3 regions of the Bradyrhizobium sp. USDA 4538 genome follow, and region 1 is predicted to be linked to each of the others. Evidence: predicted binding sites of a transcription regulator. Region 1 holds the regulator's gene; each other region holds the start of a gene.
The links. The regulator PhoB, encoded in region 1, activates phosphate uptake and scavenging genes when phosphate is short. The targets are predictions, from matches to a motif close to TGTCATNNANCTGTCAT.
Positions count from the first base shown of each region.

Region 2: a site for PhoB is predicted at 2,801-2,817, ahead of J2R78_RS29865 (UDP-2,3-diacylglucosamine diphosphatase). Genes of this name have one in related genera too.
Region 3: a site for PhoB is predicted at 2,114-2,130, ahead of J2R78_RS16020 (alkaline phosphatase). Genes of this name have one in related genera too.

Region 1 covers NZ_JALJZE010000001.1:4,527,044-4,532,565, reverse strand. The annotation lists gene J2R78_RS20400 (aspartate aminotransferase family protein) at 1-195, opposite strand, end outside; gene J2R78_RS20395 (GcrA family cell cycle regulator) at 684-1,196, shown strand; gene J2R78_RS20390 (IS4 family transposase) at 1,470-2,555, shown strand; gene phoB (phosphate regulon transcriptional regulator PhoB) at 2,788-3,498, opposite strand; gene phoU (phosphate signaling complex protein PhoU) at 3,644-4,360, opposite strand; gene pstB (phosphate ABC transporter ATP-binding protein PstB) at 4,467-5,285, opposite strand; gene pstA (phosphate ABC transporter permease PstA) at 5,282-5,522, opposite strand, start outside.
Region 2 covers NZ_JALJZE010000001.1:6,580,478-6,585,999, forward strand. The annotation lists gene J2R78_RS29845 (CHRD domain-containing protein) at 1-81, opposite strand, end outside; gene J2R78_RS29850 (cytochrome c) at 248-1,183, shown strand; gene J2R78_RS29855 (Lrp/AsnC ligand binding domain-containing protein) at 1,306-1,551, opposite strand; gene thiD (bifunctional hydroxymethylpyrimidine kinase/phosphomethylpyrimidine kinase) at 1,746-2,543, shown strand; gene J2R78_RS29865 (UDP-2,3-diacylglucosamine diphosphatase) at 2,841-3,653, shown strand; gene J2R78_RS29870 (glycosyltransferase family 1 protein) at 3,650-4,741, shown strand; gene J2R78_RS29875 (threonine/serine dehydratase) at 4,798-5,522, shown strand, end outside.
Region 3 covers NZ_JALJZE010000001.1:3,573,461-3,578,982, forward strand. The annotation lists gene J2R78_RS16020 (alkaline phosphatase) at 290-2,047, opposite strand; gene J2R78_RS16025 (nuclear transport factor 2 family protein) at 2,167-2,532, opposite strand; gene J2R78_RS16030 (TetR/AcrR family transcriptional regulator) at 2,630-3,217, shown strand; gene argG (argininosuccinate synthase) at 3,396-4,733, opposite strand; gene J2R78_RS16040 (phosphatase PAP2 family protein) at 4,824-5,522, opposite strand, start outside.

The DNA of each region.
Region 1 (5,522 bases):
CTTGGTCGCCTGTTCCTGCAGCGCCTTGACCAGATGCGGATGCGCGTGCCCGAGCGCGTTGACCGCGACGCCCGAGGTGAAATCGAGATAGCGGTCGCCGTTGGTTGCGATCAGCCAGGCGCCCTCGCCGCGCTCGAAGCCGAGATCGACCCTGGCGAAGACGGGGAGCAGATGCGACGTGGCAGCGTTGGTCATGGCGATCACTGACGGTTTTTAAGCCGACAATTGCCGCTGCGCCTTGACGCCAGCGCAGCAACGGCCAGCTTCGGAAAACAAAACGGCCGCCTTTGCGGGCGGCACGTGGCGGGCATTCTATGCTGCGGTCGGTAAGTGTCAATCGCCACGAAGTGGCCTTCCTGCAATGCGAAACGAGCGCAATCTGGAGCATTCCGGTGCGGTGGAAAAGCCTCATGGCAATGCTTAACTGTGTGGGAACATGTGGACGCACGGCCGCGGACTCTTGCGCCAGAGTCACGCCATATTGTAGCGTTTGGCCTGTCGGGTACGACATCTCGTGCGGCGGTACTGGACCCTCTAAGTAGCCTTTGTGTCTCGCGTAAACGTTCGGGCGCAACACCGTGCCCGGCGAGGGCTAAGGGATTCTGGCCGCAGGGATATTTGTCCAGATTGGCTCGCAGCGCCGCTCCAATGATTGGCCGGCGCTACGCGAAGGGAAGAATGCGATGACTGTATTGACCTGGTCCGACGATCGCGTCGAGCAGCTGAAGAAACTCTGGGAGTCCGGCCTGTCGGCCAGCCAGATCGCGGCGGAACTTGGCAATGTGACGCGAAACGCCGTGATCGGCAAAGTGCATCGGCTCGGCCTCTCCGGCCGCGCCAAGGCACCCTCCACGGCCGCGCCGCGGCAGCGCAAGGCTCGCCCGGCCCAGCACATGATGCGGGTGGCGCGTCCGGTCTCTCGCGGCAACACCGCGCTGGCGCACGCCTTCGAGGTCGAGATGGAGCCCGATCCGATCTCCTACGACAATGTGGTGCCGATGAGCCAGCGGCTCTCGCTGCTGGAGCTCAACGAGGCCACCTGTCATTGGCCGGTCGGCGATCCCTCGAGCCCGGAATTCTTCTTCTGCGGCGGCAAGGCGCTCGCCGGCCTGCCCTATTGCGCGCATCACTCGCGCGTCGCCTACCAGCCCGCCGCCGATCGCCGCCGGCCGTCGGCGAAACCGCAGATCAAGTGAGCACTCGGGAAAACGACGGAAGACCTCAAAAACAAATCCCCGCGAAAGCGGGGATTTTTTTGTGTGATGCGTAGCCCATTACATCACCGGCGTCGTCCCGGCGAAAGCCGGGACCCATAACCACTAATGCGTGTTGTTAGAAAGCCGTCTGGCCGCGTGCCGATTGCACTGGCCGCGGCGTATGGGTCCTGGCTTTCGCCCATAGGCGCTAAAATAGGATTTGCGCCTTGGATTCGCTTGTGATTCCAAGATGGAATGGCACACGAATCGCTTGTGAACAAAGATTGGGCGCGCGTTGTCGCCCGACTTGGCGGAGCCGAGGCTCTGAACATTAGCGCGCGCAAGACGAAGGCGTTTGTCCGTCCGCGGGAGATCAGCAATGCGGTCGACTTGCTGCGCCTGATCTTGGCTTATTGCCTTGGTGAGAAAGGGCTGCGGTTGACGGCGGCATGGGCCACGTCGGTTGGGCTTGTCGATATCTCCAACGTGGCTCTGTTGTATCGCTTACGTCAGTGCGGAGATTGGCTGGCAATCTTGGTCGAGCAGGCGCTTGCCGCCGCGGCGCCGAAGGCGAGCCGCGGTCGTCTGATCCGTATTGTTGACGCCACGACGGTCCCCAAGGCTGGGACGAGCGGCAGGAACAAGAACGCAGTGTGGCGTATCCATAGCGCGTTCGATCTTCCGCAGGAGCGCTTTGGTCACTTCGAACTGACCGATCAGCGAGCGGGCGAGACGCTGGATCGGATACCGGCGGTTGCCGGTGAGATCCGTCTTGCCGATCGCGCCTATCTGCAACCGGAGCGCATGGCGCATCTCGTCGATGCCGATGCGGACTTCGTGATCCGGGCCGGCTGGAAGAGCGCGCGCTGGCTCGATGCCGAAGGTAATCTTGTTGACCTCACTGCCGAACTGCGCAACGCCTCGGCGCGTGGCCTGATCGATCGGCCGATTTGGATAAAGCGCAAGTCAGGTGCGCCGCCGCTCGCAGTGCGTCTGGTTGCCGCGAAGAAGCCGGCGCAAGCTGCTGCGGCTGCGCGACGCAAGGCGCGCCGGACTGCACAAAAGGGAGGTCATCAGCTCTCCAGGCAAACACTTGACGCCGCAGATTGGGTGATCCTGGTGACCTCACTCAGGCCAGAGGACTTCACGACTGCAGATATCCTCGCCCTCTATCGGCTGCGATGGCGCATTGAGCTCGGCTTCAAGCGGCTGAAAAGCCTGATTGGCCTGAAGGGACCTCCCGGAACCGACGAGCGGTCCGCCAGACCCCATATCCTCGCTCATCTGCTGATCATTCTATTGCTCGAGCCGCTCGTCGACGAACTCGAAGACTCTCCCCGCTTGGCCGACGCCGCCTGACCCACCCAGTGACGTGGCGTCTGCTGCGCCAGCTCGTAGCTTCGCTACGGCAAGCGATCATTCCACAGCCCGCAATCGCTCTACTCTGCAGAGCCAGTCACGCTCTCCGGCGACATCTACGCGAGCCACCCAGACATAAGCGCCACTATCAGACTATGATCAAACTATCTTAGCGCCTATGGGCTTGCGCCGGGACGACGCCGTGTTGCGGTTTATGAATGCCGCATGGCCGTTACGGCTGTGGCTCGGCCTTGGCAAAGCGGTCGTCGAGCGCGTAGCCGGCGCCGCGCACGGTGCGGATCGGATCCTGCTCGCGGCCCGGATTGAGCAGCTTGCGCAGGCGGCCGATATGCACGTCGACGGTGCGCTCATCGATGTAGATGTCGCGGCCCCAGACGCTGTCGAGCAGTTGCTCGCGGCTGAACACGCGGCCGGGATGCTCGAGGAAGAATTCGAGCAGGCGATACTCGGTCGGCCCGAGATCGATCGGACGGCCCGAGCGCGCCACGCGGCGCTTCTCGCGGTCGAGCTCGATGTCGCCATAGGTCAGCACGGTCGCAAGCCGCTCCGGGCTGGCGCGGCGCAAGAGGCCCTTCACCCGCGCCAGCAGCTCCGGCACCGAGAACGGCTTGACGATGTAATCGTCCGCGCCGGTGGCAAGCCCGCGCACGCGCTCGCTTTCCTCGCCGCGCGCGGTCAGCATGATGATCGGAAGCTGCTTGGTCTCGGGCCGCGCCCGCAGGCGGCGGCACAGTTCGATGCCGGACAGGCCCGGCAGCATCCAGTCCAGCACCACGAGGTCGGGAACGCGCTCCTTCAGCCGTGTATCCGCATCGTCGCCGCGCCCCACCGTCTCGACATCGTAGCCTTCCGCATCGAGATTGTAGCGCAACAGCGTCGTCAGCGCTTCCTCGTCTTCGACTACCAGAATGCGTGCGCTCATCGGTCTAAGTTCTTTCTCTGTGGTGATCCGTTGCCCAGACGCAAACCGAAACGCTTACTTCCTTGAGCATAGTCCCCGCGGAAACGATTTGTCGCGAGGATCATCCAGTTTCGCTCTTGCCGGTTCCGTGCTTGCCGATCATGCCTCAGTTGCCCGGCACCGTGGTGGCAAAAGTGGTCATGTCCCCCTTCGGGCGCTTGTCGGTGATCTGCTGGCCCTCGATCATGTAGAACACGGTCTCGGCGATATTGGTGGCGTGATCGCCGATCCGCTCGATGTTCTTGGCGCAGAACATCAGATGGATGCAGAACGAGATGTTGCGCGGATCTTCCATCATGTAGGTGAGCAGTTCGCGGAACAGCGAGGTGCAGATCGCATCGACCTCCTCGTCGCCCTTCCAGACGTTCATCGCCGCCGGCAGGTCGTGCGCGGCATAGGCGTCGAGCACCGACTTGACCTGCGACAGCACGAGGTCGGTCATGTGCTCGAGGCCGCGGATCAGCTTCAGCGGCTGGAAATCGCTCTCCAGCGCCGCGACGCGCTTGCCCATGTTCTTGGCGAGGTCGCCGATCCGCTCGAGATCGGTGGCGACGCGCATCGCGCTGACGATCTCACGCAGGTCGATCGCCATCGGCTGGCGGCGCGCGATCGTCAGCACCGCGCGCTCTTCGATGTTGCGCTGCAGATTGTCGATCTCGATGTCGGCGGCGACCACGCGCTTGCCGAGCGCGACGTCGCGACGGATCAGCGCGTCGACCGACTCGGTAATCATTCGTTCGACCAGGCCGCCCATCTCGGCGACCAGGCGGGTCAACTCCTGCAGGTCGCTGTCGAATGCCTTGGCGGTATGTTCAGAAGCCATCGCTTGTCTCCCTCAACCATGATCCCGGGGATCATGGCTTCGTGTCCTGAATTTTAGCATGACCTGATCGGAAAACCGGTTTCCACTTTTCCGGATCATGCGCCGGTCAACCGAACCGGCCGGTGATGTAGTCCTGGGTGCGCCGATCGCTCGGTGAGGTGAAGATCTTGTTGGTGTCGTCGAACTCGATCAGCTCGCCGAGATACATGAAGGCGGTCTTGTCGGAGACGCGCGCCGCCTGCTGCATGTTGTGGGTGACGATCGCGATCGTGTAGTCCTCGGAGAGCTCCTGGATCAGTTCCTCGACCTTGGCGGTCGAGATCGGGTCGAGCGCCGAGCACGGCTCGTCGAACAGGATCACCTCGGGGCGCACCGCCACGGTGCGCGCGATGCACAGGCGCTGCTGCTGGCCGCCGGAGAGCGACAGGCCGGAGGCGTTCAGCTTGTCCTTGACCTCGTTCCACAGCGCGCCGCCGCGCAGCGCCTTCTCGACCCGGTCGTCCATCTCGGACTTCGAGATCTTCTCGTAGAGGCGGATGCCGAAGGCGATGTTCTCGTAGATCGTCATCGGGAACGGCGTCGGCTTCTGGAACACCATGCCGACCCGCGCGCGCAGCAAGTTGAGGTCGAGCTTGGGGTCGAGAATGTTGGTCTGGTCCAGCATCAGCTGGCCGACCGCGCGCTGGCCCGGATACAGGTCGTACATCCGGTTGAAGATGCGCAGCAGGGTCGACTTGCCGCAGCCGGACGGGCCGATGAACGCCGTGACGCGGTTGGTGCCGAGCGTCAGGTTGATGTTCTTCAGCGCGTGGTGCTCGCCGTAATAGAAGTTGAGGTTGCGCACCGTGACTTTCGGCGGCGCTTCCGGCAGCGGAACCTGGGGAATGTGGCCTGCGGCAGTCGTGGAGACGGAAAGCTCGGTCATTTTGCGGCCCTTTCGGCACCAAGGATACGCGCGCCGATATTCAACGCGAGCACGGTGAATGTGATGAGCAGCGCGCCGCTCCACGCCAGCTCTTTCCAGTAGGCGTAGGGGCTCTGCACGAAGTTGTTGATGGTCACTGGCAGGTTGGCCATCGTCTTGGTCAGATCCAGGCTGAAGAACTGGTTCGACAGCGCGGTGAACAGCAGCGGCGCGGTCTCGCCGGCGACGCGGGCGGTC
Region 2 (5,522 bases), 2.1 Mb from region 1:
GAACTTCTCGGCAAAGGCCGGACCGGCAAGGGCGACGGCGGCGCCGAGCGTCAGTGTGGCAAGCAAGGTCTTGTTCGACATGGTTCTCTCCCCTTTGACGGCACAGGATGGTTGCAATCTTCAAACAGCAGTTTTTCGGATTTATTCCCCAAATGATCGTTGGGTGCGGCAAATTTGATGCGAGCTTGTCCGACTGGTTGCCATCATACTGGTCCATGAACTGACGCGACCAATGACGGATCGGTGAATGCTGCGACGAATTTTCCTCCTGGCGATTCTGGCCGGCGTAATCGGCTTTGGTGTGTTCTGGTGGCTGACGATCCCCGCGACCGTTGCCGCCGACGCGCTGCCTGCCTATCAGCCTGACCTGGCCAACGGCCTCACAACGTTCAATGCCGGGGGATGTTCCTCCTGCCATGCCGTGCCGAAGCAGGACGACCGCACGAAGCTCGGCGGCGGGCTCGCGATCCCCTCGCCATTCGGCACCTTCTATGCGCCGAACATCTCGCCCGACCCGAACGACGGCATCGGCCGCTGGAGCGAGGCCGATTTCGTCACCGCGGTCATGAAGGGCACCTCGCCATCGGGCGCGCACTATTTCCCGGCGTTTCCGTATCCGTCCTATCAGCACGCCAGGGTCAGCGATGTGCGCGACCTGTTCGCCTATCTGAAGACCTTGCCGCCGGTCGCCGGCAAGGTGCGCGACCACGATTTGCCGTTTCCCTTCAACATCAGGCGCAATGTCGGGGTCTGGAAATTCCTGTTCATGAACGGCAAGCCGTTCATCGCGGATGCAAGCCGCTCGGCGCATTGGTACCGCGGCGCCTATCTCGTCAACAGCTTCGGCCATTGCGCCGAGTGCCACAGCCCGCGCAATGTCCTCGGCGGCATCGTCACCGCGCAGCGCTTCGCCGGTGGTCCGAATCCGGAGGGCGAAGGCTGGGTGCCCAACATCACGCCGAGGGGGATCTCGGACTGGAGTGTGAAGGATATCGCCTATTTCCTCGAGAGCGGCCAGACGCCGGACGGCGATAGCGCGGGCGGATCCATGGTGCGCGTGATCCGCAACACCTCGCAACTGTCGTCGTCCGACCGCGACGCGATCGCCGAGTACATCAAGTCGCTGCCGCCGGTCGAGGGACCGCCGAAGCCGGTGAAGAAGGAGAAGGAGAAGGAATTGTAAAGCGGGATGGGTTTGGTTGAATCGGCTCGCCGCGGTTTCGGTTCACCTCTCCCAAGGGAGAGGTGAACTTTCGACGCCGTTCAAGCTCGACCTAAATCTCATCATGCTCTCGCGGGCGCGTCCTACTTCGCGCCGAACGCCTTGAAGGTGATGATCGTGAGGGTGTCCTGGATGCCCGGGATCACCTGAACCTTCTCGTTGATGAAATGGCCGATGTCGGTGTCGTGGTCGACGTAGAACTTGACCAGGAGGTCGTAGTTGCCCGCGGTGGAATAGATCTCGGACGCAATCTCGGCCTCCGCCAGTGCGTTGGCGACGGTGTAGGACTGGCCGAGCTTGCATTTGATCTGGACGAAGAAAGGAACCATCAAAGTCGTCTCCGGGGGATTTCCGTGACTATAGGCCCAAAACGGGCGGCCAAGGCAAGGGGCGAGGCAAGGGGTCAAGGTGAGCCAACTTGCGGTAAAGTCAGGCGAACTTGCTGCCGATCGGCGGCCGGGCTAGGACAGGCCATGGTCTTGTTCGTGATGGTCTCACTCGTATCAACCGCCGGTGCTGCAAGATGACGCCGGTCGCGCTCACCATTGCCGGCTCGGACTCCTCGGGCGGGGCGGGCATCCAGGCCGACCTCAAGAGCTTTGCCGCGCTCGGGGTCTATGGCGCCTCCGCGATCACGGCGCTGACCGCGCAGAACACCATGGGGGTCAGCGGCATCCATCCGGTGCCCGCGTCATTCGTCACCGCCCAGATCGATGCAGTGTTCTCCGACCTCGAGGTCGGCGCGGTCAAGATCGGCATGGTGGCGCAGGCCGACACGATCGCTGCGATCGCCGATGGGCTGAGGCGCTGGGCGCCGCGCCATGTCGTGCTCGATCCGGTGATGGTCGCAACCTCCGGTGATCGGCTGCTTGCCGCCGAGGCGGTCGATGCGCTGAAGGTCCTGCTGTTTCCGCTGGCCTCGCTGATCACGCCGAACCTGCCGGAAGTGGCGGCGCTGTTGAACGAGCCGGTCGCCTCAAGCGAGGCCGACGTCGAGCGACAAGGCAAGCGATTGCTGGCGATGGGATGTCGCGCGGTGCTGGTCAAGGGCGGCCATGGGCACGGCGCCGAGAGCATCGACTATCTGATCGACGCCGAGCACAGCATCGCGCTGGCTGCGCCGCGGATTGCGACCGCCAATACGCATGGCACCGGCTGCTCGCTGTCCTCGGCAATCGCCGCAGGGCTCGCGAAGGGCGAGAGCATGGAGACCTCCGTGCGCAACGCCAAGGCCTGGATCACGCAGGCGATCGCCGAAGCCGATCGCTTCGCCGTCGGCCACGGCCATGGGCCGGTGCATCACTTCCACGGATATTACTGACGCTCTTGTAGCCCGGATGGAGCGCAGCGAAATCCGGGACCAGTTCATCCGCGGATGCAGGACCCCGGATTGCGCTTCGCTCCATCCGGGCTACGCACCGCGCGTTGTTCCATCGCGCTGTGCAGGCAACACAACGCCTCTTCCACACAGCCGCGACCGCCGATGTCGCCAGATTGTCGCACGCTGCTGTTATCCGCAGGGAAGGGGCGTGCTGCTGATTCTCGTCAACTGTTTGTGGGGCCTTGGGTCGCGGGGATCGTCATCGCCTTGTCACAGGAATCTGTTAGGTGCACAGGCATGGGAAGTGACTCCTTGAGTGAAGAAAGTCCCGAGCGGCACTTTCGCACTTTGTTTATCTCCGATGTCCATCTCGGAGCCCGCGGTTCGCAAGCCGACCGCCTGCTCGACTTCCTCCGTTCTCACGATGCCGACACGATCTACCTCGTTGGTGATATCGTCGACGGCTGGGCGCTGAAGTCGAACTGGTACTGGCCGCAGACCCATAATGATTTCGTGCAGAAGATGCTGCGCAAGGCGCGCAAGGGCGCCAAGGTGATCTACGTCCCGGGCAACCACGACGAGTTCCTGCGCAAATATTACGGCACGCATTTCGGCGGCATCGACGTGGTGGAGAACACCGTTCACACCGGCGCCGACGGCAAGCGCTACCTCGTGATCCACGGCGACATTTTCGATCTCGTGGTGCAGAACGCGCGCTGGCTCGCCCATCTCGGCGACAAGGCCTACGACTTCGCGATCCAGATGAATCGCTTCGTCAACTTCTTCCGCAAGATGTTCGGCGTGCCGTACTGGTCGCTGTCGCAATGGGCCAAGCTGAAGGTCAAGAAGGCGGTGAATTATATCGGCGCGTTCGAGGCGACGCTTGCCGGCGAGGCGCGGCGCCACGGCTGCGACGGCGTGATCTGCGGCCACATCCACTACGCGACGATTCATGATGAGCACGGCATCCGCTACATGAATTGCGGCGACTGGGTGGAGAGCTGCACCGCGCTCGCCGAGCACGAGGACGGCCATTTCGAGATCATCACCTGGACCGACCCGGTGCGCCGGATCGCGCCGGTTCCGCGAGTGACGGCACGCGCTGCATGACGCATATCCTGGTCGCGACCGATGCGTGGCATCCCCAGGTCAACGGGGTTGTCCGCACGCTGACCATGATGGCACAGGCGGCGAAATCGCTCGGCGTCGAGGTGAGCTTCCTGACGCCGGACGAGTTCCGCACCTTCGCGATGCCGAGCTATCGCGATCTCCGGCTGGCGCTGCCCTACCGGGCCAAGGTCGCAAGTCTGATCGAGGCGGCGAGGCCCGACAGCATCCATATCGCGACCGAGGGCCCGATCGGGCTTGCGGTGCGCCGCTATTGCCGCAAGCGCGGCCTGCCGTTCACGACGAGCTTCCATACTCGCTTCCCCGAATACGTCTCGGCGCGGACGCCTGTCCCGGAAGCCTGGGTGTGGCGGGCGCTGCGCTGGTTCCACCGGCCGAGCCGGGCGGTGATGGCGGCGACCCCGGCGCTGGCAGCCGAGTTGCGTCAGCGCGGCTTCCGCAACGTGGTGCTGTGGTCGCGCGGCGTCGATACTGCGCTGTTCCATCCGCGCGACGTCGATCTCTGCCTGCCGCAGCCGGTCTATCTCAGCGTCGGCCGGGTGGCGGTGGAGAAGAATCTCGAGGCCTTCCTCGATCTCGATCTGCCGGGAACCAAGGTCGTGGTCGGCGACGGCCCGGCGCGGGCGGCGCTGGAGCGGAAATATCCGGACGCTGTGTTCCTCGGCGCCCGTCATGGGGAAGAATTGGCTGAGATCTACGCCGCGGCCGATGTGTTCGTTTTCCCGAGCCGTACCGATACGTTTGGTCTGGTGCTGCTTGAAGCATTGGCGAGCGGCCTGCCGGTTGCCGCTTTTCCGGTCACCGGTCCCCGCGACGTGATCGGCGCGGCGCCGGTCGGCGTGCTCGACGAGGATCTGCGCCATGCCTGCCTGGAGGCGCTCAGCATCCCGCGGCAGGCCTGCGTCGACTTTGCCGCGCTCCACACCTGGCAGGCGTCGGCCCGGGTGTTCATCGATCGCTGCATGAACGTCCGCCCCGCGCCGCCGGACGGCGAGGGGGAGGCGTTCGAATTTGGTGCCGAAGAGCACCATTTCGCCGTCCTGCCGACACCTCAGCCAAACTCGCACTAGTTGGGTCACGCTAAAGCGTCTTGCCCGCCAGCCCGGCGCCGCGATACAAATCGCGAATGACGGACACCGTTCTCAATCCACCCGTCGCTGCCGCGGACATCGATGCCGCCGCGAGGGTGGTCGCGCCGTTCGCGGTGCGCACGCCGCTCCTGACCTTCCCCGTTCTCAACGAACGCGTCGGCAGCCAGGTTTTCCTCAAGCCCGAAATGCTGCAGCGGACCGGATCGTTCAAGTTTCGCGGCGCTTTCAACAAGCTCGCCTCGATCCCGCAGGACAAGCGGAGCGGCGGCGTCGTCGCGTTCTCCTCGGGCAACCACGCCCAGGGCGTCGCCGCGGCGGCCAAGATCCTCAACATGCAGGCGACCATCGTGATGCCCGCGGACTCGCCGATCACCAAGCGCGAGCGCACCAAATCCTATGGCGCCGAAGTCGTGCTCTACGACCGCGATCGCGACGACCGCGAGGCGATCGCCAACGGCATTGCCGGCAAGCGCGGCGCGACCTTGGTGCGCCCCTACGACGATCCCTTCGTGATCGCGGGCCAGGGCACCGCCGGCCGCGAGATCGCCGAGGACATGGCTGCGCTCGGACTGACGCCCGACATCGTGGTCGCGCCGGCTTCGGGTGGCGGATTGATCGCGGGCGTTGCGACCGCGGTGAAGGCGAAATATCCGCGAGCCCAGGTGATCGTCGCCGAGCCCGCGGGCTATGACGATCATGCCCTTTCGCTCAAGGTCGGGCATCGCGAGGCGCATGCGGTTGCGCCGCGCACCATCTGCGA
Region 3 (5,522 bases), 950 kb from region 1:
ACATCACGATACGAAATGGCCGGGAGCGATCCCGGCCATTTTTGTTTGTTCTCCTTCCCCCAGAAAGGGGGAAGGTCGGGATGGGGCTCAGCCGCAGGTGACGGTGGCTGCGGAGAGAGCAGATCCCCACCCGCTTTGCTCTCGCGAGCAAAGCGACCTCCCCTTTTCAAGGGGAGGTCGGAGAAGCCTCGCCGCTCACACCAACCCTCCAACAGCAAACTTTGCTCATCTCGACCCCCGCAAGCGGGAGGGGTACAGCGGGCATGCCTCGTCTCAATCTCATCATGCGTTACTTGCCCGCGCCCAGTCCCAGCGCCTCGACCATCACGCGGAACACTTCGGTGTTGTCCATCGAGCCGTGGACGCGCTCGCTGCCCGGGCCCGTCGCGGTGAGAATGACGTCCTCGCCGGAATGCACGCTGGCGCCGATCATCGCCGGCAGATTGCCGAAGCGCAGCACGACGCCGGGGACATCCTTGTACTTGTCATTGGCCTTGAACGTGTCGGGCTGGTCGCCCTTCACGGTCGGCTCGTTCGGATCGTCGAGTTTCGGGCGGAACGTCTCGTAGTGATCCGGCAGGCTGGCGGAGAAGATTGCAAGCCGCCGGCTGACATCGACGCGTGACGGATAACCTTCGGCGTCCGGCGCCGGATAATTCGGGAACCCGGCTTTCTCGTAGACACCGACGCGCTCGCGCAGCGGCACGTTGGGTGTCGCCGCCATGTCGTCATTGATGGTGCCGACCAGGCTGTTCGGATGGTTGTGATCGGCCACGACCAGGATCAGCGTGTCGTCGTTGCGCGCTTTCGCCCAGTCCTTTGCCAGCCGCACCGCATTGTCGAGCATGATGGTGTCGTAGACCGCGCGCTCCATGTCGAGCAGATGGGCGTATTTGTCGATTAGGCCGGACTCGACCATCAGGAAGAAACCGGCCTCGTGTTTCGACAGCACCGTGAGCGCGGCCTGAATCTGCTCGGTCAGGTCCGGCTGCTCGGGGAATTTCCTGACGCCGCCGCCCCTCAGGAACTTGCGGTCGAGCGCGCCGTCCATGTTGCCGGCGGCGAACAGGCCGAGCAGTTGGCGGGTGTCCGGTTTGGCCGCGAGCGTGGCGAGTTCGCCTGCGGTCGTCGCGACCGGATAGCCGGCGTCGCGGAAGCGCGCGAGATAGTCGACATCGTCCTTGCGTTTCGATCCGGACGCGGATTGCGGCAGGAAGTTCGCGGAGCCGCCGCCCATCAGCACGTCGGGCTTCGCGTCGAAATATTGCGCGACGATCGCGTCATAGGCGGCGCGGCGGCGGGTATGCGCAACCATCGCCGCCGGGGTCGCGTCCTCGACCTCGGTGTTGGTGACGATGCCGACGGCGAGGCCCGCCCGGCGCTTGGCAAGACTCGCGATGGTCTCGACCCTCGGATCGTCAAGCGGATCGGGCGTGCGATCGGCGTAGACGCCGAGCGCATTGACCGCGGCCTTGTGGCCGGTGGCGTAGGCGCTCGCGGCATTCGCCGAATCGGTGATGATCGAGTCCGAGCCGGCGGTCGCGACCAGCGCCATATGCGGCATGTCGTCGATCGCGAGCTTGCCGCGGCCCTTGCCCTCCGCGATTCCCTTGGAGAGGATTCGCGCGGCGACGCGATGCGACGGCGACATCCCGTCGCCGATGAACAGGATCACGTTCCTGGCCTTTCGCGCCTTGGTGTCGTAGACGGTCCAGGTCACCTTCCGGCTCTGCGTGCCGTCACTGACTTCGACGGCGACCTGCCCGGGCTTGACGAGCGAGACATCGCGCAGCACCAACGCCGACTGCTCCCGGCCGGCCTCGTGCGCGGTGAATGTGCCGCCCTGGCCGAACACCGCGGCATAGTCCGCGCCGTTCAGCGTGACCTTGAGCTTTGCTTGATCGACCACCCCCGGAAGCTCGACCTTGAAGTCGAATTTGGCGCCGACGAGGATATCGGCGCGATCGATCGGATAGATCGTCTGGGCGAACGCCGGCGCTGCCGACAACGCCAGCGTGACGGCCATACCGGCAACTTGCTTGATCATGATCGATGCTCCGCTCTCGCGCATCATGCGCATCATGCGCATCGGAGCGGAGGCTAGTTGCGGCGGATGACGGCGCAATGAGGCGCGCCGGGGCGTATTGCCGCAAGGCCGGCGTGATTTCAGCGCGCCATCTGCTGCGGATCGTAGAAGAAGCGCTCCTCGACCAGCTCCTCGCCGCGCCAGGTCTGCCAGGCGACCTCCTCCATGCTGCGGACCTTGCCGTCCTTGCCGGTGAATTCGAAGCGCCAGCAGATCGCCGAATGATCGCCGTCAAGCAGGAGCGGCCCGAGCCGCGTGGTCTTGACGCCGGCGACCGCGGCCAGCACCGCCGCCTCGCGCGCCGCCAGCGCCCCGCGGCCGACGCGCCACTCACCGTCATTCTCCTGGGTGCGGGCATCGACTGAATAGAAATTCCTGATCGCGCCGACATGGTCGTTGGACTCGACCGTGTCGGCGAAGGCTTGCAACGTCCTAAGCGAGGGCATCGGGCATTCTCCATTTACCGACTTATAGTCGGTATTTATCGACTGGTAGTCGGTAAGTCAATTGGCTTGCGTCTGGAACTGGGCTAGAGATGCGCCCATGGCAACCCAGGCCGAACGGCGCGAGAAAACCAGAGCCGCCATCGTCAAGGCGGCGCGGCGCATTTTTGGCGAGCGCGGCTTCGCCGCTGCGACGATGGACGACATCGCCGCCGGCGCGCGTGCCGCCAAGGGCGCGGTCTATCATCACTTCGCGACCAAGGAGGCGGTGTTCGAGGCGGTGTTCGAGCAGGTGTCGATCGACCTTGTTGCCGATCTCGACCGCATCTCGCGCGCCGAGAACGATCCGCTGGCGGCGATGGCGGCGGGCACGCAGGGCTATTTCGCGGCGTGCTCGAAAGGCCCGACCGGCCAGATCATCTTGCGCGACGGCCCCGCCGTGCTCGGCTGGGAACGCTGGCGCGAGATCGACGCGAAACATTTCGGCGGCAAGTTTCCGCGCGCGCTGGCCGCCGCGATGGACGCCGGCGTGATCGCCAGGCAGCCGATCGAGCCGCTGGCGCGGCTGCTGCTCGGCGCGGTGACGGAAGCCGCGGTTGCGGTCTCCGCGGGGCCGGACATCGGCAAGACCGGCACCGATTACGCGCGCGCGTTCCGCTCGCTGCTGGATGCGCTCAGGGTGAAGTAGGCAGGCCTCTCTCCCCACGTCGTCCCGGCGAAGGCCGGGACCCATAACCACAGGGAGGAGTCGTGGAAGCGCGCTGGAGCACCAGCGTGCTTCATAACCATGGCCGGTGGTTATGGGTCCCGGGTCGCGCTTCGCTTGCCCGGGACGACACCGAGTTTGTGTCTACCCGCCCACCATCTCAGTCCTTGTCGTTCTCGAGCTGGAAGATCTGCGAGCCTTCGTCGCTCGAGATGAGGCCGGTCTTGTTGTACAGGCCGAGCTTGGCGCGGGTGTCAGCAATGTCGAGGTTGCGCATCGTCAGCTGGCCGATGCGGTCGGCCGGCGTGAAGGCGGCGTCCTCGACCTTCTCCATGCTGAGCCGCTCCGGCGCGTAGGTCAGGTTCGGGCTCTCGGTGTTTGATATCGAGTAGTCGTTGCCGCGGCGCAGCTCGAGCGTCACCTCGCCGGTGACGGCGCGCGCCACCCAGCGCTGCGCGGTCTCGCGCAGCATCAAGGCCTGCGAATCGAACCAGCGGCCCTGATAGAGCAGGCGGCCGAGCCGCATGCCGCTGATGCGGTACTGCTCGATCGTATCCTCATTATGGATGCCGGTGACGAGACGCTCATAAGCGATGTGCAAGAGCGCCATGCCCGGCGCCTCATAGATGCCGCGGCTCTTGGCTTCGATGATGCGATTCTCGATCTGGTCGCTCATGCCGAGGCCGTGGCGGCCGCCGATCGCATTGGCCTCGAGGAACAGCGCGACCGGATCGGCAAACGTCTTGCCGTTCAGCGCGACCGGCTGGCCTTCCTCGAACCGCACCACGACCTTCTCGGCCTTGACGTCGCAATCGGCGCGCCAGAACGGCACGCCCATGATCGGATTGACGATGGTGATGCCGCTCGCAAGGCTCTCGAGATCCTTGGCCTCATGCGTCGCGCCGAGCAGATTGCTGTCGGTCGAATAGGCCTTCTCCGCGCTCATCTTGTAGGCGAAGCCTTGCGCGGTCATGAACGCCGACATCTCGGCGCGGCCGCCGAGCTCGTCGATGAACTGCTGGTCGAGCCAGGGCTTGTAGATGCGCAGGCTCGGGTTGGTCAGCAGGCCGTAGCGATAGAAGCGCTCGATGTCGTTGCCCTTGAAGGTCGAGCCGTCGCCCCAGATGTTGACACCGTCCTCCTGCATCGCCGCGACCAGCATCGTGCCGGTCACCGCGCGGCCGAGCGGCGTGGTGTTGAAATAGGTGATGCCGCCGGTCGAGATGTGGAACGCGCCGGACTGGATCGCGGCGATGCCCTCATGGACCAGCTGGGTGCGGCAATCGACCAGGCGGGCCTTCTCGGCGCCGAAATCCATCGCCTTGCGCGGGATCGCGTCGTAGTCGGCCTCGTCGGGCTGGCCAAGATTGGCGGTATAGGCGAAGACCTTGGCGCCTTTCAGCTTCATCCAGAGCAGCGCCGCCGACGTGTCGAGCCCGCCCGAGAACGCGATGCCGACTTTTTCGCCAGTGGGCAGGCTTTTCAGAATCGTACTCATGGGACGGTCCAATCGGTCGAAATCAATGATGTTTCCGGGGTGGCGATATCAAATTTCCGAAGGCTGAGCACGCCTTTAATCAGGCCCAAATCAGGCCTCGGGCTGGCTGGACGCCGCCTTGCCGCCCCGGCGCCAGCGCTGCATCCACCGGTAGCCGGGCATCGCAAGGCGGGTCAGCGTGGCATCGACCTGGGCGTCGGTCAGCCGGGTCGCTGCCCAGCGGTAGATCAGCGCGTAGAACAGCCAGACCGTGAAGAACGACACCAGGCCCGCGATCGCCACATCGGTGAAGAAATGGCCGCCAAAGGCCATGCGAAGCCCGCTGGTGACGATGCCGAACACGGTGGCCCCGGCAAAGGCCAGCGGCCGCCACGCGGGCGGCGTCAGCGCCGCCGGTGCATAGGTCCAGAACGCGGTGGCGCCCTCGCCGGAGAAGAACGAGCAGTTGCGCGGGCAGCCGCCGCGCGGGTCCCACCACGGCATGAATTGCAGGTCGCCGCCGAACTGCGTCACGAACACCGGCCGCGGCCGGCCCCAATAATTCTTGAAGGTGAGGTTGGTGAGCACGCCGGCCGAGAGCAGCATCGTGGTGAGCAGGAACACCGCGGCGCGGCCGGACATCAGCATCGGCCGGTCGGGCCGGATGAACTTCCAGACGATGGTCACGATCGCCGGCAGCACCAGCGCCCAGGCGATCCACATCGCCGCATCGCGCGCAAACGACGCCACCGCGTCGAGCTTCAGCGGGAAGGTTTTCTGCGCCACATCGTAGAACAGCGCCGCCAGCTT